DNA from 4 places in the Streptosporangium sp. NPDC087985 genome. Region 3 is predicted to be linked to each of the others. Evidence: predicted binding sites of a transcription regulator. Region 3 holds the regulator's gene; each other region holds the start of a gene.
What was found. Region 3 encodes HrcA, which represses chaperone genes, less so after heat shock. Its sites were predicted from a motif close to TTGGCACTCTCNNNNNGAGAGTGCCAA; they were not measured.
Positions count from the first base shown of each region.

Region 1: a site for HrcA is predicted at 2,529-2,555, ahead of groL (chaperonin GroEL). Genes of this name have one in related genera too.
Region 2: a site for HrcA is predicted at 3,224-3,250, ahead of groES (co-chaperone GroES). Genes of this name have one in related genera too.
Region 4: a site for HrcA is predicted at 2,920-2,946, ahead of ACIN94_RS03660 (FmdB family zinc ribbon protein). Genes of this name have one in related genera too.

Region 1 covers NZ_JBIUTQ010000005.1:352,606-359,629, forward strand. Annotated here, with positions in the region: gene ACIN94_RS14725 (cytochrome D1 domain-containing protein) at 1-517, opposite strand, end outside; gene groL (chaperonin GroEL) at 793-2,418, opposite strand; gene ACIN94_RS14735 (cold-shock protein) at 2,760-2,960, opposite strand; gene ACIN94_RS14740 (MoaD/ThiS family protein) at 3,292-3,567, opposite strand; gene thrC (threonine synthase) at 3,591-4,886, opposite strand; SAM riboswitch class I at 4,901-5,041, opposite strand; gene ACIN94_RS14750 (S1 family peptidase) at 5,381-6,931, opposite strand.
Region 2 covers NZ_JBIUTQ010000004.1:215,707-222,730, reverse strand. Annotated here, with positions in the region: gene ACIN94_RS12110 (hypothetical protein) at 1-1,012, opposite strand, end outside; gene ACIN94_RS12105 (methyltransferase domain-containing protein) at 1,203-2,369, opposite strand; gene ACIN94_RS12100 (Uma2 family endonuclease) at 2,389-3,069, opposite strand; gene groES (co-chaperone GroES) at 3,341-3,652, shown strand; gene groL (chaperonin GroEL) at 3,743-5,365, shown strand; gene ACIN94_RS12085 (sigma-70 family RNA polymerase sigma factor) at 5,640-6,278, shown strand; gene ACIN94_RS12080 (hypothetical protein) at 6,430-6,573, shown strand; gene ACIN94_RS12075 (DUF5319 family protein) at 6,534-6,911, opposite strand.
Region 3 covers NZ_JBIUTQ010000006.1:177,440-184,463, reverse strand. Annotated here, with positions in the region: gene ACIN94_RS15555 (hypothetical protein) at 1-638, shown strand, start outside; gene ACIN94_RS15550 (16S rRNA (uracil(1498)-N(3))-methyltransferase) at 643-1,374, opposite strand; gene dnaJ (molecular chaperone DnaJ) at 1,417-2,559, opposite strand; gene hrcA (heat-inducible transcriptional repressor HrcA) at 2,572-3,585, opposite strand; gene ACIN94_RS15535 (DUF3097 domain-containing protein) at 3,828-4,673, shown strand; gene ACIN94_RS15530 (DUF4870 domain-containing protein) at 4,670-5,224, shown strand; gene hemW (radical SAM family heme chaperone HemW) at 5,237-6,448, opposite strand; gene ACIN94_RS15520 (glycoside hydrolase family 18 protein) at 6,641-7,024, shown strand, end outside.
Region 4 covers NZ_JBIUTQ010000001.1:751,609-758,632, reverse strand. Annotated here, with positions in the region: gene galU (UTP--glucose-1-phosphate uridylyltransferase GalU) at 1-695, opposite strand, end outside; gene ACIN94_RS03670 (5-formyltetrahydrofolate cyclo-ligase) at 721-1,302, shown strand; gene ACIN94_RS03665 (potassium/proton antiporter) at 1,359-2,864, shown strand; gene ACIN94_RS03660 (FmdB family zinc ribbon protein) at 2,974-3,306, shown strand; gene ACIN94_RS03655 (MFS transporter) at 3,368-5,407, opposite strand; gene ACIN94_RS03650 (S-methyl-5'-thioadenosine phosphorylase) at 5,677-6,486, shown strand; gene ACIN94_RS03645 (flagellar biosynthesis protein FlgA) at 6,623-7,024, shown strand, end outside.

The sequences.
Region 1 (7,024 bases), on a different contig from region 3:
AGGGGTTGTGACCGACGGGGATGACGTCGATGACCCTGTTGGTCAGGGCATCGATCACCGTCACGGTGTCCGACTGGGTATTGGTCACGTAGGCACGGGTACCGAAGGGAGAGATCGCGATCCCCAGAGGATGGTCGTCGACAGCGATATTGGCGATGACCTTGTTGGTCGTCGTGTTGATCACCGACACGGTGTCCGTGCCCTGGTTGGTCACATAGATGCGGGCGCCGCTGGGGGAGAACGCCACCTCAAGAGGGTTGTCGCCGACAGGGATGGTGGTGACGACCTTGTTGGTCATCGTGTTGATCACCGATACGGTCCCCGACTGCGAGTTGACCACGTAAACGTACCTTGGGGACGGCGCGGCCGCCCCTGCCGGGACAGCTGTGACCGTCGGCACGGCCAGTCCGGTCGCGATGACCACCGCGGCCAGGGACGGGCGGACGCGGGACCACCGTCCGTGCCGCTGAAACCGACCGGATAGTTTCCGATGGTGATTCTCGATCGCACTTCTCATCCAACGCCGCAACACCAGAGACCTCCATCGCCGCAACAGGTCTCTGTTCTATGGCTACACACCGTTGTGTCCTGGAAGACGACGCGCCGATTTGAGCCTCAGCGACCGCCCGCTTTGCCCATTCATGACTTGAGGGCAGTGGGGTTAGCCTGAATCAACAAAAGTCTGACCATAACCCGCCGATCGTCGGCTCTCACCGCTCCGGCCAGGCTCCGCAACGGAAAGAGGCGGCCCCGACACCTCGGGGTCGCCTCTTTTCGTGAAAGCGGCTGGACTTAGAAGTCCATGTCGCCGCCACCCGGCATGGCGGGAGCGGCACCGGCCTTCTCGGGCTTCTCGGCGATGACGGCCTCGGTGGTGAGGAACAGCGCCGCGATGGACGCCGCGTTCTGCAGCGCGGAGCGCGTCACCTTGGCCGGGTCGATGATGCCCGCCTCGAACATGTTGACGTACTCACCCGTGGCGGCGTTCAGGCCCTCACCCGGGGTGAGGTTGCGCACCTTCTCCACCACGACGCCGCCCTCGAGGCCGGCGTTGACGGCGATCTGCTTCAGCGGCTCCTCAAGGGCCTTGCGCACGATCGCGGCACCGGTGGCCTCGTCGCTGGAGAGCTCCAGCTTGTCGAAGGCCTTGGCGCCGGCCTGCAGCAGAGCCACGCCACCGCCGGGGACGATGCCCTCCTCGACGGCCGCCTTGGCGTTGCGGACGGCGTCCTCGATGCGGTGCTTGCGCTCCTTGAGCTCGACCTCGGTCGCCGCGCCGGCCTTGATGACGGCCACGCCGCCGGCCAGCTTGGCGAGACGCTCCTGGAGCTTCTCGCGGTCGTAGTCGGAGTCGGTGTTGTCGATCTCGGCGCGGATCTGGTTGACCCGGCCGGCGATCTGCTCGGCGTCACCGGCACCGTCGACGATGGTGGTCTCGTCCTTGGTGATGATGACCTGGCGGGCGCGGCCGAGCTGGTCCAGCGTGGTGGACTCGAGCTTGAGGCCCAAGTCCTCGCTGATGACCTGGGCACCGGTCAGGATGCCGATGTCGCCCAGCATGGCCTTGCGGCGGTCGCCGAAGCCCGGGGCCTTGACGGCGACCGAGCGGAACAGACCGCGGATCTTGTTGACGACCAGGGTGGCCAGGGCCTCGCCCTCGACGTCCTCGGCGATGATCAGCAGCGGCTTGCCCGCCTGCACGACCTTGTCGAGGACCGGGAGCAGGTCCTTGTTCGCGGAGACCTTCGAGTTGACGACGAGGATGTACGGGTCGTCGAGGACGGCCTCCATACGCTCCGGGTCGGTCACGAAGTACATCGAGATGAGGCCCTTGTCGAAGCGCATGCCCTCGGTGAGCTCAAGCTCCAGGCCGAAGGTGTTGCTCTCCTCGACGGTGATGACGCCTTCCTTGCCGACCTTGTCCATCGCCTCGGCGATCATCTCGCCGATCTGCGGGTCGCCCGCGGAGATGGAGGCAGTGGAGGCGATCTGCGCCTTCGTCTCCACGTCCTTGGCCAGCTTGGAGAGCTCCTCGGAGACGCGCTCGACGGCGGCCTCGATGCCCTTCTTCAGGGACATCGGGTTGGCGCCGGCGGCGACGTTGCGAAGGCCCTCACGCACCAGAGCCTGGGCGAGCACGGTGGCGGTGGTGGTGCCGTCGCCCGCGACGTCGTCGGTCTTCTTGGCGACTTCCTTGACGAGCTCGGCCCCGATCTTCTCCCACGGGTCCTCGAGCTCGATCTCCTTGGCAATGGAGACACCGTCGTTGGTGATCGTGGGGGCGCCCCACTTCTTCTCCAGAACGACGTTACGGCCCTTGGGGCCGAGGGTCACCTTGACGGCGTCCGCGAGCTGGTTCATACCGCGCTCGAGACCGCGCCGGGCGTCCTCGTCAAACGCGATCATCTTGGCTGCCATACGGCTAGACCTCCCAAACGCAGGGTGGCTTGCACCGGATCGAGCCGACGCCCGCGACGGCATGCGGACCCGCGACTCCGTTCGGCGGGTCCCATCGTCTCGATCCAGGGTTGGCACTCTCCAACGGGGAGTGCCAACGAACTGTTTAGCACTCTACCCCGTCGAGTGCAAGCGACGCCGCCCTGACCTGCGTCCAGCTTAGAGCGAGATACGTGATTCACAGCGAAGGCCCGGCCCACCGGTAGGAGCGGCGAGCCGGGCCGACGTGCGGGGAGATCCGCGCGGACCGCGCTGCCACGGGATCTGCCGGCGTTTCCCGACGGATGGATGGAACGGCTACGTCAGACTGCCCGGACGGACTCCGCCTGGGGACCCTTCTGGCCCTGGGTGATCTCGAACTCGACCCGCTGGCCCTGTTCGAGCGCACGATAGCCGTCCATCATGATCGCGGAGTAATGGACGAACACATCCTTACCACCGTCGACCGCGATGAAGCCGTAGCCCTTGTCCGCGTTGAACCATTTGACGGTGCCTTGCGCCACTTCCGACTCCTCTTACTGGGCTTGAGGACATCGCCCATTCCTCTCGCGAAGCCCCCAATCTTCGAGGCATGGACATCGCCTACGTCGATCATTGTCGACGATACCCGTGGGACACCGTGGGGCAACAGAGTCAATCAGAAAACCACTACTTTACGCACGCATTCAGGGCCGGAACCGTGTTTTGCCGGAGCGTTTGTTCGGTCAGAAATCGAATCACATTCCTGGGCCACCGGCCCGGACTCCCCCCCACATGACACGACACCCGCACGCGGCCAGGCCGGGTGCGGGTGTCGTGGAGATGCGGTGCGGGCACCGCTGGAGATGCCGAGGATCAGCCTCCGGCGACCGCCGGAATGATGGAGACCTGAACGCCGGACGGCGTGGCCGTGTCGAGATTGTCCGCGAAACGGACGTCCTCATCCCCGACGTACACATTGACAAAACGGCGAATCTTGCCCGTCTCATCAAGAATGCGAGCACCAATCCCGGGGAAGTCGGCGTCGAGCTTCTGCAGAACCTCGCGCAGCGTCGCTCCTTCTCCACCCACCTCGGAGGAGCCGTCGGTGTAGGTCCGGAGAATAGTCGGAATCCGCACAGAAACGCTCATAACTCAGTACCTTTCACATATTTTCAGGCGATAACCGTACGGAATGCGTCGAGAGACGGACGGATGACAGCGGTGGGGCGCGCCTGGCCCGCCACCGCATCGAGGGTCTTGAGACCGTCACCGGTGTTGAGGACCACGGTCTCGGCGTCGGGGTCGATCCGCCCCGAGGCGACCAGCTTGCGCAGCACGCCGACGGTGACTCCGCCCGCGGTCTCGGCGAAGATCCCCTCGGTCCTGGCCAGCAGCCGGATCGCGTCGACGATCTCGGTGTCCGTGACGTCCTCCACCCCGCCGCCGGTGCGCCGGGCGATGTCCAGCACGTAGGGACCGTCGGCGGGGTTCCCGATCGCCAGCGACTTGGCTATGGTGTCGGGCCTGACCGGGCGGATCACGTCGTGGCCCGCCTTGTAGGCGGCCGAGACCGGCGAGCACCCCTCGGCCTGGGCACCGAAGATCTTGTACGGCCTGTCCTCGACGAGGCCGAGTGCGATCAACTCCTTGAACGCCTTGTCGATCTTCGTGAGCTGGGAGCCGGACGCGACCGGGATGACGATCTGGTCGGGGATGCGCCAGCCGAGCTGCTCGGCGATCTCGTAGGCCAGGGTCTTGGAGCCCTCGGCGTAGTAGGGCCGCAGGTTGACGTTCGCGAAGCCCCACCTCTCGCCCAGCTCGTCCCCGATGAGCTCGGAGCAGAAGCGGTTCACGTCGTCGTAGGTGCCCTCGATGCCGATGAGCCGGCCCCCGTACACCGACGCCATGACGATCTTGGCCTGCTCCAGGTCCGCGGGGATGAACACGCAGGCGTCCAGCCCAGCCCGGGCGGCGGCCGCGGTCACCGCGCCCGCCAGGTTGCCGGTGGAGGAGCAGGAGAGGGTGTGGAAGCCGAAGTTGCGGGCCGCCTCGACGGCGATGGCCACCACGCGGTCCTTGAAGGAGTGCGTGGGGTTGCCCGAGTCGTCCTTCACGTGCAGCGAGCGCAGGCCCAGCTCGCGGGCGAGGTTGCCGGCGTTGACGAGCCTGGTCCAGCCGGGGTTCATGTTGGGCTTGGTGGCCACATCCGCCGGGACGGGCAGCAGGGAGCGGTAACGCCAGATGCTGGCAGGGCCCTCGGCGATCTGCTCACGGGTCACGTGCCCGAAGTCGTAGGCGATCTCCAGGGGCCCGAAACACTCGGCACAGGCGAAGTCGGGACCGAGGTCGTAGCGGGCACCGCACTCGCGACAGGACAGCGCCACGGCGGGGCCGAAGCGCCGGCTCCGCGTGTCTTCGACACGGCCGAGCGAGGAGGTGGAGGTGGTTTCACTGCTTGCGAGCGCCATGAAGCGAGGCCTTTCCCTCATCTTCGTCTGCGACCACCCTGGTCGCAGACCGGAATTGGCACCTGTCCCGGCCGACCTCGTCAGATCACGAGTCTTGAACCGGGAGGGTTGCCGGGGCTTCGCAGGGCCGGTCCCTCCACCCCTCTGGATGAGCAAATATTCAGTTGGAGACCTGACGAGCAGGTCGTACGCACTCTACCTCGCCTTCCCGTCACCCTGACCAGATGTCTCACTCCGCGAGATGCAACGTGTTACCTGTCGGACAGCCGGATCAGAGCCGCCGGCCGTGGAACGGACCGCCCACACCTGCCCGCAGCCGGATCATTAACGCTACGGCGGGGTCAGGGGTCACCGCCCCGCGTCCCGTCCGTTCTCGGAGAGCCAACGGCGCTCCACCCCGGACGGGCATTCGATCACCCGTCCGGCGCGGAGCGCCGTCCCACTTCCGGCCTGCGCCGTCATCCACGCCCCAGGATGATCACTCTGGGCGTGGGTTACGGCGCGCTGTAGCCCAGGCTGTAGTTGCCGGAGCCGCTGAATGCGTTCACGCGGTAACGGTAGTAGCCGGGCGTGCCGGTATAGCTGATCTTCTCGTCGGGGTTCGGACTGTCGGAGGTGGCGACGGTAACCCAGGCCCGGCCGTTCCACTTCTGCAGATAGAGGTCGAAGTCGGTGCCGTCGGGGCCGTCCAGGCAGCCGGAGTGGACACCTCTCGCGTTCGACCGGTAGTACAGGTTGTTCGGCTGGTAGGCGGATTTACCGCTGGCCAGCGTGCCGGTGACGGTCTTCGCGTAGCCGGTGCAGAAGCTCGAAGTCGGCGGAGTCGTCGGAGTCGGCGGAGTCGTCGGTGAGATCGGTGGCGGCGGAGTGGAACCGGCGCTGGTCATCAAGGTCAGGCCGTACGCCGAGAGGATCGGGGCGATCGGCTGGAAGTAGGTGACTCCCCCGGAGGTGCAGTCGCCGGAGCCGCCGGAGGTGACCCCTTGAGCCTGGTCGACGGCGATGAAGGAACCACCGGAGTCGCCGGGCTCGGCACAGACGTTGGTCCGGACCAGTTCGTTGATGGTGCCCTGGGGGTAGGTGACGCTGGTGTTGCGCTGCTGGATGGTGCCGCAGTGCCAGCCGGTGGTGGAGCCCGATCGGCAGACCGAGGCGCCCTCGATGGACGCGGTGAAGCCGGCGACGTTCACCACGCCGCCGGTGCCGTTGCTCACCGATGACGTGGGCGTCCAGTCGCCGTTCACCGCGACCCAGGAGTAGTCGTTGCCCGGGAAGGTCGACGCCTGGAAGACGCCTTGATTTTCCTGGTTGAAGCCGGCCGTGGTGTCGCCCGTCGTCCCGCAGTGACCGGCGCTGACGAAACCGTTCTGGGTCCCCTTGGTCACGGGGAAACCGATCGAACAGCGTTCGGTGCTGTTGATGTAGTAGGCGTTGCCGCCCACCAGATCGTAGAAGAGCTGAGGCCGTTCAATGGACGACACCACCCGCACCGCGACCGGATCCACATCGGAGGCCTCGATGACGGCCGCGGTCGTCGAGGGCGCGTCGGACAGGATGACGACCTTGTTGGTCCTCACATCGACATAACGCACCAGTCCGTTCCGGTGGGCGGACAGAGCGGCGTCGACCTTGTCGATGATCGCGTTGAGCTCCGTGAGCGGCCGCTTGACGATCTCGGCCCGGGCCCCCTTGGAGACGATCGCGGGGACGTGGCCTTCATTGGTGGTGGCCACCACGAGGGTCTGTGCGAGGTCTCCCGACAGCCAGGAGCCACCGAAGTCGCTGCCGAGCTCCCCGCGGAGCCGCACCTCGACCGACGCCAGGCGGATCTCGTTGAGCAGGCGGGTCTGGGCCTGCTGCCTGGTCAGATGGAGATCGCGCTGGAGTGCCTCCAGCATGCCCGGCGGCGGTTTCGCGGCGACCACAGCGGCTGCGACGTCTGGTGTGCGGGACGTGCGGGATTGGGCGACGGCCGGAGCGGCCGTCAGGGTCAGGGCGGTGATCGCCAGAACGCATCCCGTGGTAACGCTGTGTCTGCGGGGCATGGGTCTCTCCTCGACCTCGGCTTTCCAGCATGAGGGGGGAGATCGCCTCGTATCACTCGTTGATCATGCGATACAGGCAACGCCACCTTAATT
Region 2 (7,024 bases), on a different contig from region 3:
GCTCGTCAAGGGAGTCGAGACGCCTGGCGTGATCGCCTGCCTGGTTACCGATGATCTCGCCGAGGTTCAGGGTGGCGGGTAGCCGGCCGATACGCTGGTCGACGGCCTCGACCTGATCGCCGACGTCCTCCAGCCGGAGCCCGATCTTCTCCGTGTGGCCGTCCAGCGTGGCCAGGCGGGAGTCGACGGCCTCAACGCGGCCGGTGATGCGGCTCTCGACCTCGTCGAGGCGCTCGTCCAGCGCGTCGAGCCGGCCCTCGACGCCGTCGGCCCTGCTGTCCGTCCGGGTCACGAGCAGGTTGACCCTGCCGTTGACCTGCTCGACGGCGGCGAGCAGGCGGTCGGCCGCGTCGCTGACGGTCTTCCGCACGTTTGCCGAGAGGTCGAGCATCCCGGACTCAAGGCGCTCGGCCCGCTGGGCGAGGTCGGTCAGCGACCTGTCCAGGCGGGTGAACCGGGTGGCCGCCGCCTCCATGCCGGTCTGTATCTGACCGAGGCGCTCGGCGAACTCGCCCACGCGGTCACCGACGCCCCGGGTGTCCTCGGCGATCGCCTGGAGGCGGATGAGGGCCTCGTCCACGTTCTCGCCGACGGCGCCGACATCGGCCCACAGGCTCGGTAGCTCCCCGAGAGGGATGACCCGGTCACGGACGGAGTCGACGCGCTGGCTGACGGAGCCCACGCGCTCGCCTATGGCGTCCACCCGGTCGCGGACCGCCTCGACATGCTGGGCGAGACCTTCGGCCCAGACCGGTGGGCGGACGGAGATGTCGTCCAGCCGGCCGTGGACGGATTCCAGCGTGCCGCTCAGCCCGCCGAGCTCGCGCTCCCTCACCTCCCGCAGCAACCACTCCATGCTCTCCAGGCGCTGGCGGATCTCGTCCAGCACGGCCCCCTGAGTGCGCTGCTCGTACACGTGATCCTGGGCGGCGCGGGCAAGGAGCTCGCGCATCCGGTCGGAGATGGCGGCCTGGCTGCCCGTCTGGAGCGGGATGCGGTCGGAGTGATCCACCGAAAACTCCTTCACTCGCCGACGTTCAGCCGCGCGGTGGGATTGGTCCGGTCTGCTAATGAACGCGGTTGAACCGCACGCGGGGAAGAAGGCCCGCGCGACAACCCTAGCCTTTGGATCAAGATTTTCAGGGCGGACTTTAAAAGATCGTGATTGCCGCTAAATTATCTGAATTTACCGTTTCGGCAGGTCAGGAAGGGGTGCAGATAAGGGCAAATGGTTTTTCGATAATTCGGGTAAGAATAACCACGGCTGAGTTGTCGCCGGAGAGTCGCAGATCTTTACGCAGGCGGTCGACGTCGACCGCCGAACCGCGTTTTTTGATCGTCGCGTTGCCGACCCCGCGCTCGCGGAGCGCCGCCCGTAGCCGTTTGAGCGAGAACGGCAGCACTTCGTGGACCTCGTATCGGGACGCCCACTGCGTCCGCGCCGCGACGTCCCCGGTGATGTAGGCGATGTGCGGGTCGAGCAGACGGCCGTCGACCATCGCGGCGACCTCCGCGACCAGATGGGCCCGGATCGCCGCGCCGTCCGGCTCGTACACGTACCGGCCGACGGGGCCGTGGCCGACCGGCCCGAGCGCCGGGTCGGGCGTCACCGTCGCGCCCGCGGGGAGGATCGTCGCCCTGCGTTCCGCGTCGCCCGCCAGGGCGCCGCACCAGATCACGGCTTCCTTGACCTCGCCCTTGTAGGAGACCCACTCGGCCTCGGCGCCGGCGGGGATGAACGCGTAGGGGATGCCCGGGGCGACCTTCAGGCAGGCGGCCTCCGCCGCTGCCACCATCTCCAGCACGTCGGGCCACGGCGGAGAGTAGGCCATCGGGTCGAAGGTCCTGCCCCGCGCGGTGCGGCGGGCGGGATCGGCGAACAGGACGTCGAAGGCGGCCGGATCCAGCGTGGCGGCGTCGGCCGCACGGACCGAGACCCGATCCCCGAAGCCGAGGGCGTCGGCGTTGGCCTGGGCGATCGCGGCGGTGAGCGGGTCGGCGTCGACGGCCTCCACCTCACATCCGGCCCTGGCCAGCGCGAGGAGGTCACCGCCGATGCCGCAGCACACGTCGGCGACCCGGGAGCCCGGGGCGATGCGGCGGGTCCGGTGGTCGGCTACCTCGCGCCGGGTGGCCTGCTCCAGGCCGCCGGAGGTGAAGTACATGAGATCGGCGTCGGCGCCGAACTTCTCCCTGGCGCGTCGTCTGAGCGTGGCCTGCGTGAGCGCGGCCGAGGTCAGGCCGGCGTCGTAGGTCTTCCTGAGCCGCGTCACCGCCGCCACCGGGTCGTCACCGGCGATCTCGGCCGCCGCCCCCAGTGCCTCCTGGCCACGCGGCGTCAGCAGTTCCCGGAATGCGTCAAGGTCCACGTCGTCCGACGTTACCGCCTCAGCTCAGCAGGTCGGCGAGGTCTATCTCGATGGGGAACGGCACCTGTACGGAGAGCCTGCCGTGATGGATGCCGGTAGGGACGTAGGCGTGGGTGGCGGGGTCGAGTTCGTAGACGTAAACGATTGGTTTGCCGCCCTCTTCCTCGATGCGCCAGAAGTGGGTTATTCCAGCTCCGGCGTAACGGAGAGGCTTGACTTCGCGGTCACGCAGCTTGGACTCGGGCGAGACCACCTCCACGACCAGATGGACCTCATCAGGGGTATACGACGTGCGGTCGTGCTCATGATCCAGGGCGGCATCGATGAGAAGCACATCGGGACAGGGGCGCTGCCTGGCACCAAGGGTGATGTCCATCTGGGTGGCCACCGCGAGACTTCCGGGTGCCTGGGACTCAAAGGCGCTTGCGAGCCTGCGGATCACGACATCGTGGAAACGCTTCTGGGGGGACATGAAGATGAGGGCTCCATCGACGAGTTCGACGTGCTTGAAGAAGTCCAGCTCGCCGTTGGGGCCCTCCTGGGGAAGGTCGTCGAGGTCGTCGGCCGTCCACCCCCCCTCCGGGGGGTAGGGCCAGTTGGCGAGCGGATCGCCCGTCGCGCGCGCCGTGCCCGTCTCCTCGCTTACCGTGCTGGTCACGTCGTCCACCGTAGCGTCGTCACCGTCACTCTGTGTGGTCATCGACATACATCCCGTCAGATCTCACCCTCATCCTCCCGTATGTTCCCCGAATCGGAGGGGTTCTGTCCCCTGAAGGGGGAGGGGCGATGTTCGCCGGAAGCACACACGGGCGGTTCGTGTTGACTGTCAAGGCCTCCTTGCATACTGTTCCGTATTGGCACTCTCCCATCGAGAGTGCCAAATCATATGCGACGAGGCAGGTCTGACACCCGCGACGGCAGACCGCTGGTCGCCTCTTCTAGATCATTCAAATCTGAAGGGGAGGTCCGACGTGACGACCGCCACCAAGGTTCCCGTTAAGCCGCTCGGCGACCGCATTGTGGTCCAGCCGCTGGAGGCCGAGCAGACCACCGCTTCCGGCCTTGTGATCCCGGACACCGCCAAGGAGAAGCCGCAGGAGGGCAAGGTCCTCGCGGTGGGCCCCGGCAACTGGGACGAGGACGGCGACAAGCGGATTCCGCTCGACGTCAAGGAGGGCGACATCGTCCTCTACAGCAAGTACGGCGGCACCGAGGTGAAGTACAGCGGCGAGGAGTACCTGGTGCTCTCCGCTCGCGACGTGCTCGCCATCATCGAGAAGTAGTTCACGCTTCACAAAGATGACGTATCGAGCCCCGGGTCGCGTGAGCGCCCGGGGCTTTGATACGCCGACGTACTTTTAGAGAGGATTGACATGCCGAAGATCCTGTCGTTCGAGGAGGACGCACGCCGCGCTCTTGAGCGTGGTGTGAACGCCCTCGCAGACGCCGTGAAGGTGACTCTCGGCCCGCGGGGCCGCAACGTCGTCATCGACAAGAAGTTCGGTGCGCCGACCATCACCAACGACGGTGTCACCATCGCTCGCGAGGTCGAGCTGGAGACGCCGTACGAGAACCTCGGCGCCCAGCTCGCCAAGGAAGTCGCCACCAAGACCAACGACGTCGCCGGTGACGGCACGACCACCGCGACCGTCCTCGCCCAGGCGATGGTCCGCGAAGGTCTGCGCAACGTCGCCGCCGGTGCCCAGCCCCTGTCGCTCAAGCGGGGTATCGACCTCGCGGCCCGGGCCGTCAGCGACAAGCTGATCGAGTCCGCCCGTCCGGTCGAGGACAAGAAGGAGATCGCGAACGTAGCGACGATCTCCGCGCAGGACTCCAAGATCGGCGAGCTGATCGCCGAGGCGTTCGACAAGGTGGGCAAGGACGGTGTCATCACCGTCGAAGAGTCCAACACCATGGGTCTGGACCTGGAGTTCACCGAGGGTCTCCAGTTCGACAAGGGCTACCTGTCGCCCTACATGGTCACCGACCAGGAGCGCATGGAAGCGGTCCTGGAGGACCCCTACATCCTGATCACCCAGGGCAAGGTCTCCTCCGTCGCGGACTTCCTGCCGCTGCTGGAGAAGATCGCGCAGACCAAGAAGGCGCTGCTCGTCATCGCCGAGGACGTCGAGGGTGAGGCCCTTGCCGTCCTGGTCACGAACAAGATCCGTGGCATCTTCACCTCCGTCGCCGTCAAGGCGCCGGGCTTCGGTGACCGTCGCAAGGCCATGCTGCAGGACATCGCGATCCTCACCGGTGGCCAGGTGGTCAGCGAGGAGGTCGGCCTCAAGCTGGAGAACGTCGGCCTTGAGGTGCTCGGCACCGCCCGCCGCGTCGTGATCACCAAGGACGCCACCACCGTCGTGGACGGGGCCGGTGACGAGCAGGCGATCGCCGACCGGGTCAAGGAGATCAGGCACGCCATCGAGCAGTCCGACTCCGACTGGGACCGGGAGAAGCTGCAGGAGCGCCTCGCCAAGCTCGCCGGCGGTGTCTCCGTGCTGCGGGTCGGCGCGGCCACCGAGGTGGAGCTCAAGGAGAAGAAGCACCGCCTTGAGGACGCCATCTCCGCGACGCGTGCGGCGATCGAGGAGGGCATCGTCTCCGGCGGTGGCTCCGCGCTCATCCACGTCGCCAAGGTCCTGGACGACCTCGGCCTCTCCGGCGACGAGGCGACCGGTGTCGCCGTGGTCCGCAAGGCGCTCATCGAGCCGGCTCGCTGGATCGCCGAGAACGCCGGTCTCGAAGGCTACGTCGTGACGACCAAGGTGGCCGAGCTCCCCGCCGGTCAGGGGCTCAACGCCGCCACGGGCGAGTACGGCGACCTGATCGCCCAGGGCGTCATCGACCCGGTCAAGGTCACCCGCTCGGCCGTTCAGAACGCCGCCTCCATCGCCGGCATGCTGCTGACGACCGAGGCCCTCGTGGTGGACAAGCCCGAGGAGGAGGCCCCGGCCGCCGGTGGTCACGGCCACGGGCACGGCCACGGCCACTGATCTCCATCGGATCCGGTACGGCTCGCGTCCCCCAGGGGGCGCGAGCCGTACTGTTTTCCGGTAAACCACAAGGGGCTCCAAAGCGTCACTATGCTCCTCTTGGAAGAGCAAAGATCTATCTAACAAATAGTCGACATATTCGGCTATCCAATGAAATATCCAGGCGCACTAAGGTCGTCGCTGTCGTCATTCGATTACGCCCCGTTATCTCCGCCTCAATGTGACCAATCCGTAGCCGTTTGCTATGACGACAGGCCGGATCGGGGCGGGCATCATGCCTAACGTGACCGAGGGATGCGTCGCCGACGCCAAAAGTGGGGTAAGGCTTGCGACGAGATCTGAAGGGGTCGCCCACAGGGATGATCTCAAGGATCTGACGAGCCTCGCCGTTCAAGGGGATCGCACCGCGATCGAAACCCTGATCGCGCAGTTACGGCCAATGGTCGTCCGTTATTGCCGTGCTCGTCTCGGCCGGGTTTCCGGTCAGTATCACATCGCGGACGACGTGGCCCAGGAGGTGTGCATCGCGGTGCTGTCCGCTCTGCCCCGCTACCGTGACATGGGGCGCCCGTTCGCGTCCTTCGTCTTCGGTATCGCCTCCCATAAGGTGGCCGACGCGCTGCGCAGCTCCGTGCGCTCCGCCGTACCCACCCAGGACCTCCCGGACGGGCCCGACGAGGGCCCGGGGCCGGAGGAGACCGTGGTCCGCTACATCGAGGCCGAGCATGCCCGCAGGTTGCTCTCCAGGCTCCCGGACAATCAGCGCCAGCTGCTGATGCTCAGGGTGGTCTCGGGCCTGTCCGCGGAGGAGACGGGTAATGTACTGGGCATGTCACCAGGGGCGGTCCGGGTTGCCCAGCATCGGGCGCTGGCACGGTTGCGGGCGATGGCGGAGCTGGAGTCGACGGCTTGACCATGGAGCAGCCGGGCCTGCTCGGGCAGCACGGGCGCGGAGCGCGGAGCGGGGCTCGCGGAGCCGGCGAGCGCCCTGAGCGGGCGCTGCCATGACGACGGTCCATCCACGACGTCCGGTCCGGAGATACGGGCCGGCGGAGGATCCGGCGGTGGCCGAGACCGACGCCCTCCTGGAGGCGCTCTCCCGCAGAGAGAACGTCCCCGCCTCCGATGCCGCCGTCAGGCTGCTGTCCGCCCTGATCGACGACGTTGATCAGGGATGTTCCCCGGTGTCGAGCACACCGTCCACGTAGCCCCGGGCGTAGTCCCAGGTGACGTAGTCCGTGGGGTTGGGCCGGCAGGCGGGCTCGTGCACCTGCGGCTTGCCGTTCTCGATCATCTGGCGGAGGTTGCCGCGGAGCAGCTCCCAGTCGAAGTAGTGCTGCTCGCCGCATTCGGGGCAGTCGAGGACCAGGCCGAGCACCCCCTGGGGGCCCAGCAGCGAGTGGAAGACCTCCACGTCGGCCAGGTCGGTCATGGCCTCGTCGCGTTCGGCTGAGGTCAGCGGCTCGGGGTCGTCTGGCTCTCCCAGCGCCGCCGCCGGGTCGTCGGGGTCATCCGCGAACGGGTCGCGAGGGACATCGTCGAGCACTATCCCACCTTATGGCCTTGATGTGGCCGACAGGCTGCGAACTGCACCAGTCACTCAGGACCTGGCTTCTTTCCCCGGTGTCCCCCAGGTTTGGAGCCAGACTCTAAACTACG
Region 3 (7,024 bases):
CCCCCGACGAGTACGGCGAGCTGCTCCGCCGTGTCCTCAGCGCGGAGGCGGACTCGGTCGTTCCCTCCCCGGACGGACTGGAGATCATCCGCGCCCGCGTGGAGCGACGCGGGCTCCGCGGGCTGATGTGGTGGCGCGCCGGCGCCTCCGTTGCGGGAGCCGTCCTGGTCGCGGCCACCGTCGTCATGGTGGTCCCGGAATTCCGCGAGCAGGTGAGTCAGACGGTGAACAGCGGGGAGGTCAACTTCACCCAGTCGACCACGCCCGACATGTCCGCCACCTCGCGGGCCCCCTCGAACAACGACCAGCCCCCGGCCGTCACCAGGCAGGGGTCGAGCACCACGGCACCCGCGCCGGCCCCCAGGAGTACCGAGCCCAGTCCCCCGCCCACCCCGAGAGCCACCCAGAAACCGGCCCCGAAGCCCACGCCGTCCGCCACGTGCCCCACGACGCTCCCCGAGAACACGCCGGACGGACCCGAGAAGCTCCCTGAGGAGTGCGAGACACCGGCGGTGAACCCCTCGGAGTCCGCCGTCCCCTCGGAGAGACCGTGCCCGGTCGAGGAGTGCCCGCCGTCCGACGAATCGGCGCCTCCGATGCCGACGGAGGCACCGGCCTCCATCTCCTCCAACCGCTAGGAGGTCACCAGCGGCCGGTGCGCGCCAGAAGCACCGCCGCCGCGGCGACCCCGGCCGTCGAGGTGCGCAGCACCGTCGGTCCGAGCAGCGCCGGTACGGCTCCCGCCGCGCGGAACGCGGCGAGCTCCTCCTCGGCGACCCCGCCCTCGGGGCCGACCACCACGACGATGTCACCGGCGCCGGGGAGCTCCAGCGTGGAGAGCGGGGAGGCCGCCTCCTCGTGCAGCACGATGCCCAGGGCCGCCTCCAACAGCAGCGCGGCGACCCCGGCGGTGGTGACGGGTTCGGTCACCTCGGGCAGATGGAAGCGGCGAGCCTGCTTACCCGCCTCACGCGCTGTGGAACGCCAGCGATTGAGCGACTTGACCGCACGCTCGCCCTTCCACTGGGTGACGGACCGGGTCGCGGCCCAGGGGACGATCACGTCGACCCCCGCCTCGGTCATCATCTCCACGGCCAGTTCGCCCCGGTCGCCCTTGGGCAGCCCCTGCACCACGACCAGGCGGGGTCGCGGGGCCGGCACGTCGTAGCGGCGCAGCACCTCGACGCGGAGGGAGTCCTTGCCCGCGTCTCGGACCACGCACTCGGCCACAGTGCCCGCGCCGTCGGTCAGGTCAAGCCGCTCTCCGGCCCGCAGCCGCCGTACGGCCGCCGCGTGGCGTCCCTCCGGGCCACCCAACATGAACTCCGTCCGGACCAGATCCGCCGGATCGGCCAGGAAGACCGGAGCCGTCATCGGCCGGTGGAGACGTGCCGGCGCGGCCGGCGGACGCCCCTGTCAGCGGCCATTGAAAGCGTCCCGTAGCCGGGAGAAGAACCCCTGCTGGCCGGGGGCGAACTTGCCGGGCGGGCGCTCCTCGCCACGGAGCTTGGCGAGCTCGCGCATGAGCTCCTCCTGAGCCGGGTCGAGGCGGGCGGGTGTCTCCACGTTGACGTGGATCAGCAGGTCGCCGCGGCCGGTCTCGTTGAGGTGCTGGACGCCGCGGCCGTAGAGCGGGATGGTCTGCCCGGACTGGGTACCCGGCCGGATGTCGAGCTCCTCCGCGCCGTCGAGCGTCTCCATGGTCAGGATGGTGCCGAGCGAGGCCGCGGTCATCGGGATCTGCACGGTGCAGTGCAGGTCGTCACCCCGGCGTTCGAAGATCTCGTGCGAGCGCTCGACGATCTCCAGGAACAGGTCGCCGGGCGGCCCGCCACCCGGGCCGATCTCGCCCTCACCGGCGAGCTGGATGTGGGTGCCGTCCTCCACACCGGCCGGGATGCGGACCTTGATGGTCCGCCGCGTGCGGACCCGGCCGTCGCCGGAGCACTCCTGGCAGGGGTTGCGGATGATCGAGCCGAACCCGCCGCACTGGGGACAGGGCCGGGAGGTCATGACCTGGCCCAGGAAGGACCGGGTGACCTGGGAGACCTCACCCCGGCCATGGCACATGTCACAGGTGCTGGGGTGAGTGCCGGCCGCGGCGCCGGAGCCCGTGCAGACCTCACAGAGCACGGCGGTGTCGACCACCAGCTCGCGGGTGGTGCCGAAGGCCGACTCGCTCAGGTCGAGCTCCACCCGGATGGTGGCGTTGCGGCCCCGGCGGGCACGTGACCGGGGTCCACGGCCCCCGCCGCCACCGGCCGCGCCGAAGAAGGCGTCCATGATGTCGCTGAACGGGAAACCCGCGCCGAAACCTCCCGCGCCCGCACCGGCGCCCGAGGCGAACGGGTCGGCGCCCATGTCGTACATCTGGCGCTTGTTGGCGTCGGAAAGCACCTCGTATGCCTGCGTGATGTCCTTGAACCTCTCCTGGGTCTCAGGATCGGGATTCACATCAGGATGCAGCTCTCGCGCCAGACGACGGTACGCCTTCTTGATCTCTTCCGCACTGGCGTCACGGCGCACCCCGAGGGTGCCGTAGTAGTCGCTCTTAGCCACTTAGTTGACCTCTTAGGATGCAGCCAGGATCTGGCTGACGTAGCGTGCCACCGCGCGCACCGCGCCCATCGTGACCGGGTAGTTCATTCGCGTCGGACCCAGCACACCGAGCCGGGCCAGTTGCTTGTCCCCCGAACCGTATCCGGCGGCGACGATCGATGTGCCCTGGAGACCCGTATAGGGGTTCTCTGAGCCGATCCGCACCGTCAGGGCCGACAGGTCGGAGGTCTCACCGAGCAGGCGCATGAGCACGACCTGCTCCTCCAGAGCCTCCAGCACGTCGCGGAGTCCGACGGTGAAGTCGGCTCCCGCGAGGTTGGCGGCCCCGGCGAAAACAATCTTCTCATCATGCCGCTCCACCAGGGACTCCAGCAGCACCGACAGAACCGTGGCCGCGAGCGGCCGGTCCTCCGCCGGAAGCCGCTCGGGCAGGTCGGCGACCATGTCCGGAACGCGGGCCAGCCCGCATCCGTCCAGGCAGGCGTTGAGAGTCGCGCGCAGATGGGCGACGCGGGTCTCGTCGACCACGTCGGGCAGCTCGACCACGCGCTGCTCGACCCGTCCCGTGTTGGTGATGAGCACGAACATCAGCCGGCGCTCGCTCAGCGGGACCAGCTCGACGTGGCGGACCGTGGAGTTGGTCAGCGTGGGGTACTGCACGACGGCGACCTGACGGGTAAGCTGCGCCAGCAGCCGTACCGTGCGCATCACGACGTCGTCGATGTCGACGGCGCCGGCGAGGAAGGTCTCGATGGCCTTCCTCTCCGCACTCGACAGCGGCTTCACCTGCGACAGCCGGTCGACGAACAGCCGGTAGCCCTTGTCCGTGGGGACCCGGCCGGCGCTGGTGTGGGGCTGGGCGATGTAGCCCTGGTCCTCCAGAACCGCCATGTCGTTACGGACGGTCGCGGACGACACACCCAGGTTGCGCCGTTCGACGAGGGCTTTGGAGCCCACCGGCTCGTTGGTGGACACGTAGTCCTCGACGATGGCGCGGAGCACCGCCAGCTTACGGTCGTCGACCACCGCGCTCACCTCCCTGTCCGCACCCGAACGTGAAACGCCAGGACTGGCACTCTGTGTTCCCGAGTGCCAAGTGTACGGCTCCCGCCCGCGGGGTGCGATAACGCGACGACTTGACTTCCTCCCCACGGCTGAAGGCGGGGGATTCCAACCACCGCGACGGGGACATTCCTGACCACACGGCGGGTGATCGCGGCATTTGCTACCGTCCCTTTGATCCCCGGGGAGAGAGTGGGCGGTGGCTGATGTACGGACGCGACGTGCTGGCGGAGAACTGGCGGCGCCCTCTCAAGGGGAAGATCCCCCAGGTTCCCGCCGAGCTCGACCTGGTCGTGGAGGACGCCGACGGCGGCTTCTGCGGCGCCGTGGTGGCCTGCGACAAGGAGGCCGTCACCCTGGAGGACCGGTTCGGGCGACGGCGGCTGTTCCCGCTGGAGCCGGCCGCGTTCCTCCTGGAGGGCAGGGTGGTGACGCTGGTACGGCCCGCCTCCGCGCCGCAGACCCCCCGGCGCAGCGCCTCGGGCTCCATCGCGGTGGAGGGCCTGCGCGCCCAGGTGGCCAAGGAGAGCCGGATCTACGTGGAAGGCGTGCACGACGCCGCGCTCGTGGAGAAGGTCTGGGGCCATGACCTCCGGGTCGAGGGCGTGGTCGTGGAGTATCTCGAAGGGGTCGACCACCTGCCCTCGATCGTGGCGGAGTTCGGACCGGGCCCCGGTCGCCGCCTGGGCGTGCTCGTCGACCACCTGGTCCCCGGCTCGAAGGAGAGCCGGATCGCCGCGCAGATCTCCTCACCGCACGTGCTGATCGCCGGGCACCCGTTTGTGGACGTCTGGCAGGCGGTCAAGCCCTCGGTGCTGAAAATCGCCTCCTGGCCGCCGGTGCCGCGCGGCGTACCCTGGAAGGACGGGGTCATCGCCGCCCTGGGCTGGGATCTGGAGCCCGGAGACGCCTGGCGCCGCATTCTCGGATCGGTCTCCACCTACGCCGATCTGGAACCAGAGCTCCTCGGCCCGGTCGAGGAGTTGATCGACTTTGTGACGTTTCCCGGCGAGGACACGCCCGACCCCTCACCCCCTCAGGAAGGGCCATGAGCGACAATCCCGAGACTCCGTGGCGCGAGCCCGCGGACGACGAGCACACCAGACACGTCGGCCAACCGCCCCAGCCCGGCTCCCCCCAGCCCGGCCAGGGTTACCCACCACCCATCCCGCCGTACGGACCGGGCGGCCACGGCTACCAGGGCGGCTACCCGCCACCTGGTCCGTACGGACCGCCGCCCGGTTACGGACACCCGGCACCGCCGGGGATGTACGGCCCCCGGCCCGGCGGCGATGACACCACCATGGCCATGCTCGCCCATCTGCTGGGCCTGCTGACCTGGTTCGTCGGCCCTCTGGTGCTGTACCTGGTGAAGAAGGACGAGTCCCCCTACGTGCGGACCCAGGCGGCGGAGGCGCTCAACTTCCAGCTCACCCTGTTGATCGCCTACACCGTCTCCTGGGTCCTGGCGTTCGTCCTGATCGGCTTCGTCCTGATGTTCGTGGTCTGGATCGGGTCGATCATCTGGATGATCCTCGCCGCCGTAGCGGCCAACCGAGGCGAGAACTACCGCTATCCGATGAACATCCGCTTCGTCAGCTGATCACGGACGGTCTCAGGTCAGATCGCGCACCAGCGCGTCGGCCAGAAGACGGCCGCGCAGCGTCAGCACCGCACGGCCCGCCTTGAACGGCTCCACCTCCAGCAGGCCGTCGGCCAGCGCCCGGGCGACCACCGGCGGCCGTTCGATCTCTCTGAGCGGGAAGCCCTGGGCGAGCCTGAGCTCCAGCATCAGCCGCTCCACCGCCCTGTCCTCCGGAGCCAGCACCTCGCGCGCGTGCGCGGGCGAGACGCCGGAGGCCAGGCGCTGGGCATAGGCCGCCGGATGCTTGACGTTCCACCACCGGGTGCCACCGACGTGGCTGTGCGCGCCGGGGCCGACGCCCCACCAGTCGCCACCGGTCCAGTAGAGCAGGTTGTGACGGCAGCGCCCGGCCTCCGAGGTCGCCCAGTTAGACACCTCGTACCACTCGAACCCGGCCTCGGCAAGCATGGTGTCGGCGATGAGATAACGGTCGGCGGCCACGTCGTCGTCGGGCATCGGCAGCTCACCGCGCCGGATCCTGGCCGCCAGCCTGGTGCCGTCCTCCACGATCAACGAGTAGGCCGACACGTGGTCGGGACCGGCCTCGATCGCCGCTGCCAGCGAGGCGCGCCAGTCGTCGTCGCTCTCCCCCGGCGTGCTGTAGATCAGGTCGAGGTTGACGTGGTCGAACCCGGCCTCCCTGGCCTCCCGCACGGCGCGCGCCGGGCGGCCGGGGGTGTGCCGGCGGTCCAGCACCTCGAGCACGTGCTCGCGGGCGCTCTGCATGCCGAAGCTCATCCGGGTGAACCCGCCACCGCGCAGCTCGGCCAGGTAGGCCCGGTCCACGGACTCGGGGTTGGCCTCGGTGGTCACCTCGGCTCCGGGAGTGAGCCCGAACTCATCCTCGATCGCACCCAGGATCCGGACCAGATCCCCCGCGGGCAGCAGGGTCGGGGTGCCTCCGCCGAAGAACACGGTCTCGACCGGCAGGTCCACGTCGCCGAGGTTGGCGCGCGCCCGCCGTACTTCGTCGATGGCGGTGTCGGCGTAGTCCCGGTGCGAGGCGCCGGGACCGAGCTCGGACGCCGTGTAGGTGTTGAAGTCGCAGTAGCCGCAGCGGGTCACGCAGAAGGGCACGTGGACGTAGAAACCGAAGGGCCGGCCGCCGAGCCCGCGGAGCGCGCTGTCGGGGAGCCGGCCAGAGGCCGGTACGGGATCGCCGTCGGGAAGAGTGGATGGCACGACACCAAGTCTGCCGCTCCCGCCCCGATGCCCGGTACGGCGGAGCGGGCGGCCGGGCACGTCGCGGGGGTCGCCGGCCGGGTGGCGAATCTCCGGCGGACCGTTGACGCGTAGATCACCCAGGTCTACGATCCGTGAAAACTTAAAGGAAAGTTTCCTATAAGTTACCACTCCAAGTAGGTGGAGAAGCCCGTGCAGAGACTCCTCCGGCACATGCTCGCGGCGGCCCTCGCCGCCGGCCTCGCGGCGACAGCCGTACAGGCCCCTGCTCAGGCCCAGACCGGGCCGGACCACGGCGACCGCTTCAAGCGGGTCGCGTACTTCATCCAGTGGGGTGTCTACGGCCGCGACTACCACGTCAGGGACCTGGACATCAGCGGCGCCGCCGCCAAACTGACGCACATCAACTACGCCTTCGGATTCGTCGGCCCCGAGGGCGACTGCGTCTCCGCCGACGCGTGGGCGGACTGGCAGCGCCCGGTGGCCGCCGAGCAGAGCGTGGACGGCGTCGCCGACGCCGAGGGCCAGGCACTGAACGGCAACCTGAACCAGTTGAAGAAACTCAAGGCCAAGCAC
Region 4 (7,024 bases), on a different contig from region 3:
ATCTCGTTGCCACGGCCCGGAGGGGTGTTCTCCAGGACCTCGAACACGGCCGGGTCGATCACGTAGCGGCCGATGACGGCCCAGTTGGACGGGGCGTCCTCGGCGGCGGGCTTCTCCACCAGGTCGGTCACCCGGACCACGTCGTCCTCGGAGGTGAGCTCGATGGCGGCGCAGCCGTACAGGGAGACCTGCTCCTTGGGCACCTCCATCAGCGCGACGACGCTGCCGCCATGGGTGCGGCGCACCTCGATCATGCGTTTGAGGAGTTCGTCGCGGTAGTCGATCAGGTCGTCGCCGAGCAGGCAGGCGAACGGGTTGTCGCCCACGTGCTGCTTGGCGCAGAGTACGGCGTGGCCGAGGCCGCGCGGCTCCCCCTGCCGCACGTAGTGAAGGGTCGCGAGGTCGGCGGGTTCACGCACCTGGGAGAGTCGTTCGTCGTCTCCCTTGGCCTCCAGGAGGTCTTCGAGCTCGATCGCCCGGTCGAAGTGATCCTCGATGGACCGCTTGTTCTTGCCGGTGACCATGAGGACGTCGAGCAGACCGGCGGAGACGGCCTCCTCGACGACATACTGGATCGCGGGCTTGTCGACGATCGGCAGCATCTCCTTGGGAGTGGCCTTGGTCGCCGGCAGGAACCGGGTGCCCAGCCCCGCGGCGGGAACGACGGCTTTGGTCACAGGATGGAAGTCGGCCATAACTCAAACCATAGTGGAGGGATCTGTGGACAAGCTGAAGCTGCGTTCGGCGATCGAGGCCGCACGTGCCTCGATCCCTGAGGACGAGCGGCATGCGGCCTCCGTGCGGACGAGGGAGGCGCTTCTGGATCAGCCCTGGGTCCAGATGGCCGGACTCGTCGCGTGCTACTGGTCGAGCGGCACGGAACCGGCGACCAACGGACTGGTCTTCGCGCTGTGGAAACACGGCGCCACCGTGATCCTCCCGGTGCTCCGCGCCGACAACGATCTCGACTGGGCGGTCTACGACGGGCCCGACACCCTCGCTCCGGGCCGCTTCGGAATCATGGAGCCGGTGGACACCCGGCGGGGCGTCGACGCGATCAGGACCGCGGCCCTGGTGATCGTTCCCGCGCTGGCGGTGGACAGGTCCACCGGAGTACGGCTCGGCCGCGGCGGCGGCTCCTACGACCGGGCACTGGCCCGGGTCGGCCCGAACGTGCCGACGGTCGCCCTGCTGCACGAGGGTGAACTGCTGGAAGATGTCCCCGCCGAGCCCCATGACCTGCCGGTCCGCTACGCGGCTCTGCCGAGCGGAATCACCCGGGTGGCCACCGGACGCGCCTGACAACGGACTGAATACGACACAATGGTCCCCGGAATGAAGATGTTAAGGGGTGCCAGGTGAGATGGGACGTCTGGCTGCTTCTGGGTGCCGGAATCGTCATCGCGGCCATCCTGGCGGTGCGGGTCGCCCATCGGAGCGGACTGCCGAGCCTCCTCATCTTCCTGGGCTTCGGCCTGGTCATCGGCGAGTCCGGCTTCGGGCTCCAGTTCGAGAACCCTGAGCTCGCCCAGCAGATGGGGTTGATCGCCCTGGCGATCATCCTCGCCGAGGGTGGCCTGACCACCAACTGGAACCACGTCAAGCGTTCCGTCCCGACCGCGATAGTGCTGGCCACCGTCGGTGTCGGGGTGAGCGTCGCGGCCGTCGCGATCCCGGTGCGCCTGCTGCTCGGCATGGAATGGCGGACCTCGCTGCTGCTCGGCGCGATCCTCGCGTCCACCGACGCCGCGGCCGTCTTCTCCGTTCTGCGCCGCCTCCCCCTGCCCCCGCGCCTGGCGGGCATCCTGGAGGCCGAGTCCGGTCTCAACGACGCGCCCACCGTCATCGCCGTGATGCTGCTGAGCGCCGCTGCCTCGCCCAGCCTGGGAAACGCGCTGCTGCTGGTCGTCTTCGAGCTGGTGGTGGGCGCGATCGCCGGCCTGGCCGTCGGGCCGCTGGGCGTCTACGCGCTGCGCCGCATCGCGCTGCCGGTCTCCGGCCTCTATCCGCTCGCGGTGCTCGCGCTGGCGTTCGTCGCCTACGCCGGAGCCGTACTCCTGCACGGCAGCGGGTTCCTGGCGGTCTACCTGGCCTCCCTGGTGATGGGCAACTCCCGGATGCCCCACCGGGGCTCCTCCCGGGGATTCGCCGAGGGCGTGGCCTGGCTGGCCCAGATCGGCCTGTTCGTCATGCTCGGCATCCTGGCCAACCCGTCGGAGATGTCGTCGGCGATCGTCCCGGGCCTGGTGACGGGGCTGATCCTGGTCCTGGTGGCCCGGCCGCTGTCGATCGTCGTCTCGGCCTTCCTGGTACGGCTGGCGCGGGTCGGCCGCCTGAACTGGCGGGAACAGGCGTTCCTGTCGTGGGCGGGACTGCGCGGGGCGGTGCCCATCGTGCTGGCCACCATCCCCTGGGCCGCCACCACGGTGGCCAACGGCACCGCCAAGCTCGTGTTCAACGAGGTCTTCGTCATCGTCGTCGTCTACACCCTGGTGCAGGGGCCGACGCTGCCCTTCGTGGCGAAGCTGCTCGGGCTCTCCACCCCCGACGAGGCCCGTGATCTGGAGGTGGAGTCGGCTCCGCTGGAGGAGCTCAACGCCGACCTGCTGCAGATCACGGTGCCGCCGACCTCCAAGCTGCATGGCGTGGAGATCTTCGAGCTGAGACTGCCCACCGACGCCCAGGTCACGCTGATCGTCAGGGACGGCCGGACGTTCGTGCCCACCGACTCCACAAGGATCATGCTCGACGACCAGCTCCTGGTCGTGACCACCGCGGCCTGCAGGGATGCGGCCGAGAGACGGATACGGGCGATCAGCCGCAGGGGCAAACTCGCCGGCTGGTTCGGCGAGCGGGGCGCCTGATCCACGTGGAATGCGATGGCTCCGACTCGCGTTTATGCCTGTCGGCTGCGTACCATTAGCAGTCGCGTCAGTAGAGTGCCAATCGGCGCGGACCTAAAAGGAGGAGCGCGTGCCCACCTACCAGTACGCCTGTAGTGCATGCGGCAACGAGTTCGACATCGTCCAGAAGTTCTCCGACGATGCGCTCACCGAGTGCCCGAAGTGCGCCGGCGATCTCCGCAAGGTGTTCTCCGCGGTCGGCATCGTCTTCAAGGGTTCGGGTTTCTACCGGACCGACAGCCGGTCCTCCGCCACCAGCACGGTGAGCTCCAGCAGCACGGGCGCGTCGTCCTCATCGACCTCCGACTCGTCCAGCTCGTCCGGTTCCTCCGGCTCGTCGACGGAGTCCACGAGCTCGGCGCCGGCGAAGGCCACGAGCAGCCCGGCGGCCGCGGCCTCCTGAGCCGCCCACCCCGCGACGGAGCCCGCCCCCGCGGGGGACGGGTCAGCCGTTCCGCGGGCGATCAGCCGTTCTGCGGGTTATCAGCCTTTTCCACCGGCGACCAGCCGTTCCGCGGGCGATCGGCCGCCGAGCCGAGCAGCTCGCGAGGGAGACTGCGCAGCAGCTCACGGAGCTTGGGATGCCCCTCGGGGTCCCAGTCCTGGATCAGCCGCCCGAGGCCCTCACGGGCCTCCACGACCAGCCGATCGGCCGCCCGCTCCCCGGCCGGGGTGAGCGCCAGGACGCCGTCACCGTCCCTGCTGACCAGGCCACGCGCGACCAGCAGATCCTCGTACGGCCTGCCCCTTTCGACCGGCACCCCCGCTCTCTCGGCGAGTTCGACGCCCGCCTGAGGACCATGGGTGCCCAGCCGCGTGACCAGCCATACGGCGCCGGGGGGCAGATTCACACCGGCCAGGTCGCCCAGACGGCGGTAGTAGTCCCTGCGCATGTCCACGTCGGCCAGCCGCCGCAGCCCCCGCTCGACCTCGTCGAGCGAGGAGCGCGCGGTGGGCACGGCGCCGCAGCACTCGCCCAGGTCGGCGGGCTTGGTCGTCTCCCGCAGGGGCACCTCCGGCAGCAGCCAGGCCGCGGCGAAGGCGACCAGGGCCACCGGCGCGCTGTAGAGGAACACGTGGGCGATCGCGTCGGCATACGTTCCGAGGAACGCCACGGCGGTCTCCGCCGGCAGCGTCCGGATGGCCGTCGGATCCGACTGGACCGTCCTCTCCAGCCCCGGCGGAACCCGCACCGTCCGCGAGAGCCGTACCAGATCGTCGCCGAGCCGTGAGGTGAAGATCGCCCCGGAGACCGCGACGCCGAAGGAGCCGCCGATCAGGCGGAAGAAGGTGGCCCCCGAGGTCGCCACTCCGAGGTCCTCGAAGCCGGCGGCGTTCTGCACCACGATCACCAGCACCTGCATCACCAGGCCGATGCCGACGCCCAGCAAGAGCAGGTAGGCGCTCAGCCGGAAGGTGGAGACGTCCGCGCCGATGGACGAGAGCAGACCGAGGGCGAGCGTCACGATCGCGGTGCCGAGGATCGGGAAGATCTTGTATCTCCCGGTGCGCGTGATGATCTGGCCACTGGCGATCGAGGTCGCCAGCAGGCCGCCCATCAGCGGCAGCAGGTGGATCCCGGACATCGTGGGCGAGACCCCCTGGACGACCTGGAGGAACAGCGGCAGGTAGGTGAGCGAGCCGAACATCGCGAATCCCACGACGAAACCGATCAGCGAGGCCACGTTGAAGGCCCTCAGCCTGAACAGGCGCAACGGCAGCACCGGTTCCCTGGCCCGCCTCTCCGCCCGCCGCCAGAGCACCAACAGCGCCACCGAGGCGGCCCCCAGCCCGACGACGACCGGATCGCCCCAGGGGTAGACGGTCCCGCCCCAGGTGGTCATCAGCACCAGGCAGGCGGCCGCGCCGCCGAGGAAGACCATGCCGAGGTAGTCGATGGTGTGCCGGGTCCGCTCCGTACCGGACGGCAGCGCCGAGGAGACCACGGCCAGCGCGAGGACCCCGATCGGCAGGTTGACGTAGAAGACCCAGTGCCAGGAGAGGTGATCCACGAAGAGGCCGCCGAGCAGCGGGCCCGCGACGCTGGAGACAGCGAACACGGCGCCGAAGAATCCCTGGTACCTCCCCCGCTCGCGGACGGGCACGATGTCCCCGACGATCGCCTGGGCGAGCACCATGAGCCCACCACCGCCGAGCCCCTGCAGGGCGCGGAAGCCGATGAGCTCACCCATGTTCCGCGACAGGCCGCAGAGTGCCGAGCCCGCCAGGAAGATGACGATCGCCGCCTGGAACAGCCTCTTCCTGCCGTACTGGTCCCCGAGCTTGCCCCACAGGGGCGTCGAGACCGTCGAGGAGAGCATGTAGGCGGTGACCACCCAGGACAGCTCCCCCAGGCCGCCCAGATCACTGACGATCGTCGGCAGCGCGGTCGAGACGATCGTCTGGTCCAGCGCGGCGAGCAGCATGCCGAGCATGAGCGCGCCGATGATGATCCCCAGACCCTCCGTGCGCCGCGCGTGCCGTGGAGACCGCCGGGCATTCATCGTGAGCCCCGCCGAGACCGCCGGGCGCTCATCATGAGCCCCGCACATGCCGCTGAGACCGCCGAGCGTTCATCCGACCCCCCGATCGGTGTACGGCAGATCCTACCCAGCGTGACCGGTCAGCTACCCCGGAGGGCACCTCGGAAGGCGCACCGAGGCCCGTCGGGGGGCACGTCAGGGTGCACGGTTATCCACAGGGCGTGGCCGCGTTATCCACAGGGTGGGGGCGGTCTCCTCAGGCGGTCGGCGAGGGCGCTAATCTCTGCGACATGGTTACTCGCGCGGACATCGGGGTCATCGGCGGCTCGGGCTTCTACTCCCTGCTCGACGACGCCACGGAGGTCGAGGTCACCACCCCCTACGGCCCTCCCAGCGACGTCATCACCGTCGGCAGGATCGGGTCCCGTTCGGTGGCCTTCCTGCCCCGGCACGGCCGCGACCACCGTTTCTCGCCCCACCGCATCCCCTACCGCGCCAACCTGTGGGCCCTGCGCTCCCTCGGCGTCCGCCAGGTTCTGGCCCCCAGCGCCGTCGGCTCCCTCCGCCCCGAGGTCGGCCCCGGCACCCTGGTCGTCCCGGACCAGTTCGTCGACCGCACCTCCGGCCGCGTGCAGACCTACTACGACACCGACGGCGTCGTGCACGTCTCCTTCGCCGACCCCTACTGCCCGACCGGCCGGGCGGCGGCCGTCTCCACCGCCCAGACCTCCCAGTGGGACCTGGTCGACGGCGGCACCCTGGTGGTCATCGAAGGCCCCCGCTTCTCCACTCGCGCCGAGTCCCGCTGGTTCACCGCCAACGGCTGGACGGTCGTCGGCATGACCGGCTTCCCCGAGGCCGTGCTCGCCCGTGAGCTGGCCCTCTGCTACACCTCGCTGTCCCTGGTCACCGACCACGACGCCGGAGTCGAGGCCGGCGAGGGAGTGACCCACGAGGAGGTCCTCGCCTTCTTCGGTACCAACATCGCCCGCATGCGCTCCCTCGTCACCGACGTCGTCACCGCCCTGCCCGAGGAGCGCACCTGCGCCTGCGGCAGCGTGCTGGACGGCCTCAAGCTCCCCTTCGACCTCCCCCGGTAACCCCGCCCCGCTCCGCCGTACAAGGGCACCCGCCCCGCTCCGCCGTACGGCAGAGCACCCGGCCCCGCTCCGCCGTACGGCGGAGCACCCCGTCACGGGCTCCGCGCCGCCCGGCTCTCCCCCGCTGGAGTCAGTCATGCGCGCCTTCCGCCGTCTCCTCGGCCGTCGCCATCGCCTCATCGCCGCCGCCGTCGCCGCCCTGGCGACGGTATGCGCCCTCGTCGGCCTGCGGCCGGACACCGCCTCGGTGACCGTTCTCGCCGCGGCCCGTGACCTCCCCGGCGGCACGCTGGAGGCCGCCGACCTGAAGACGGTCGCCCTGCGGCCCGACACGGTGCCCGACGGCGCCGTGAAGCCCGGCACGCCGGTCGCCGGGAGGGTCCTGGCCGGTCCCATGCGCCGTGGGGAAGCGCTGACGGACGCCCGGCTGCTCGGCCCAAGCCTGCTCGCCGCCTACGGCCCGGGAACGGTCGCCACCCCCGTCCGGGTCGCCGACCCGGAGACCGCGCGCCTGCTCTCCCCCGGCGACGTCGTGAAC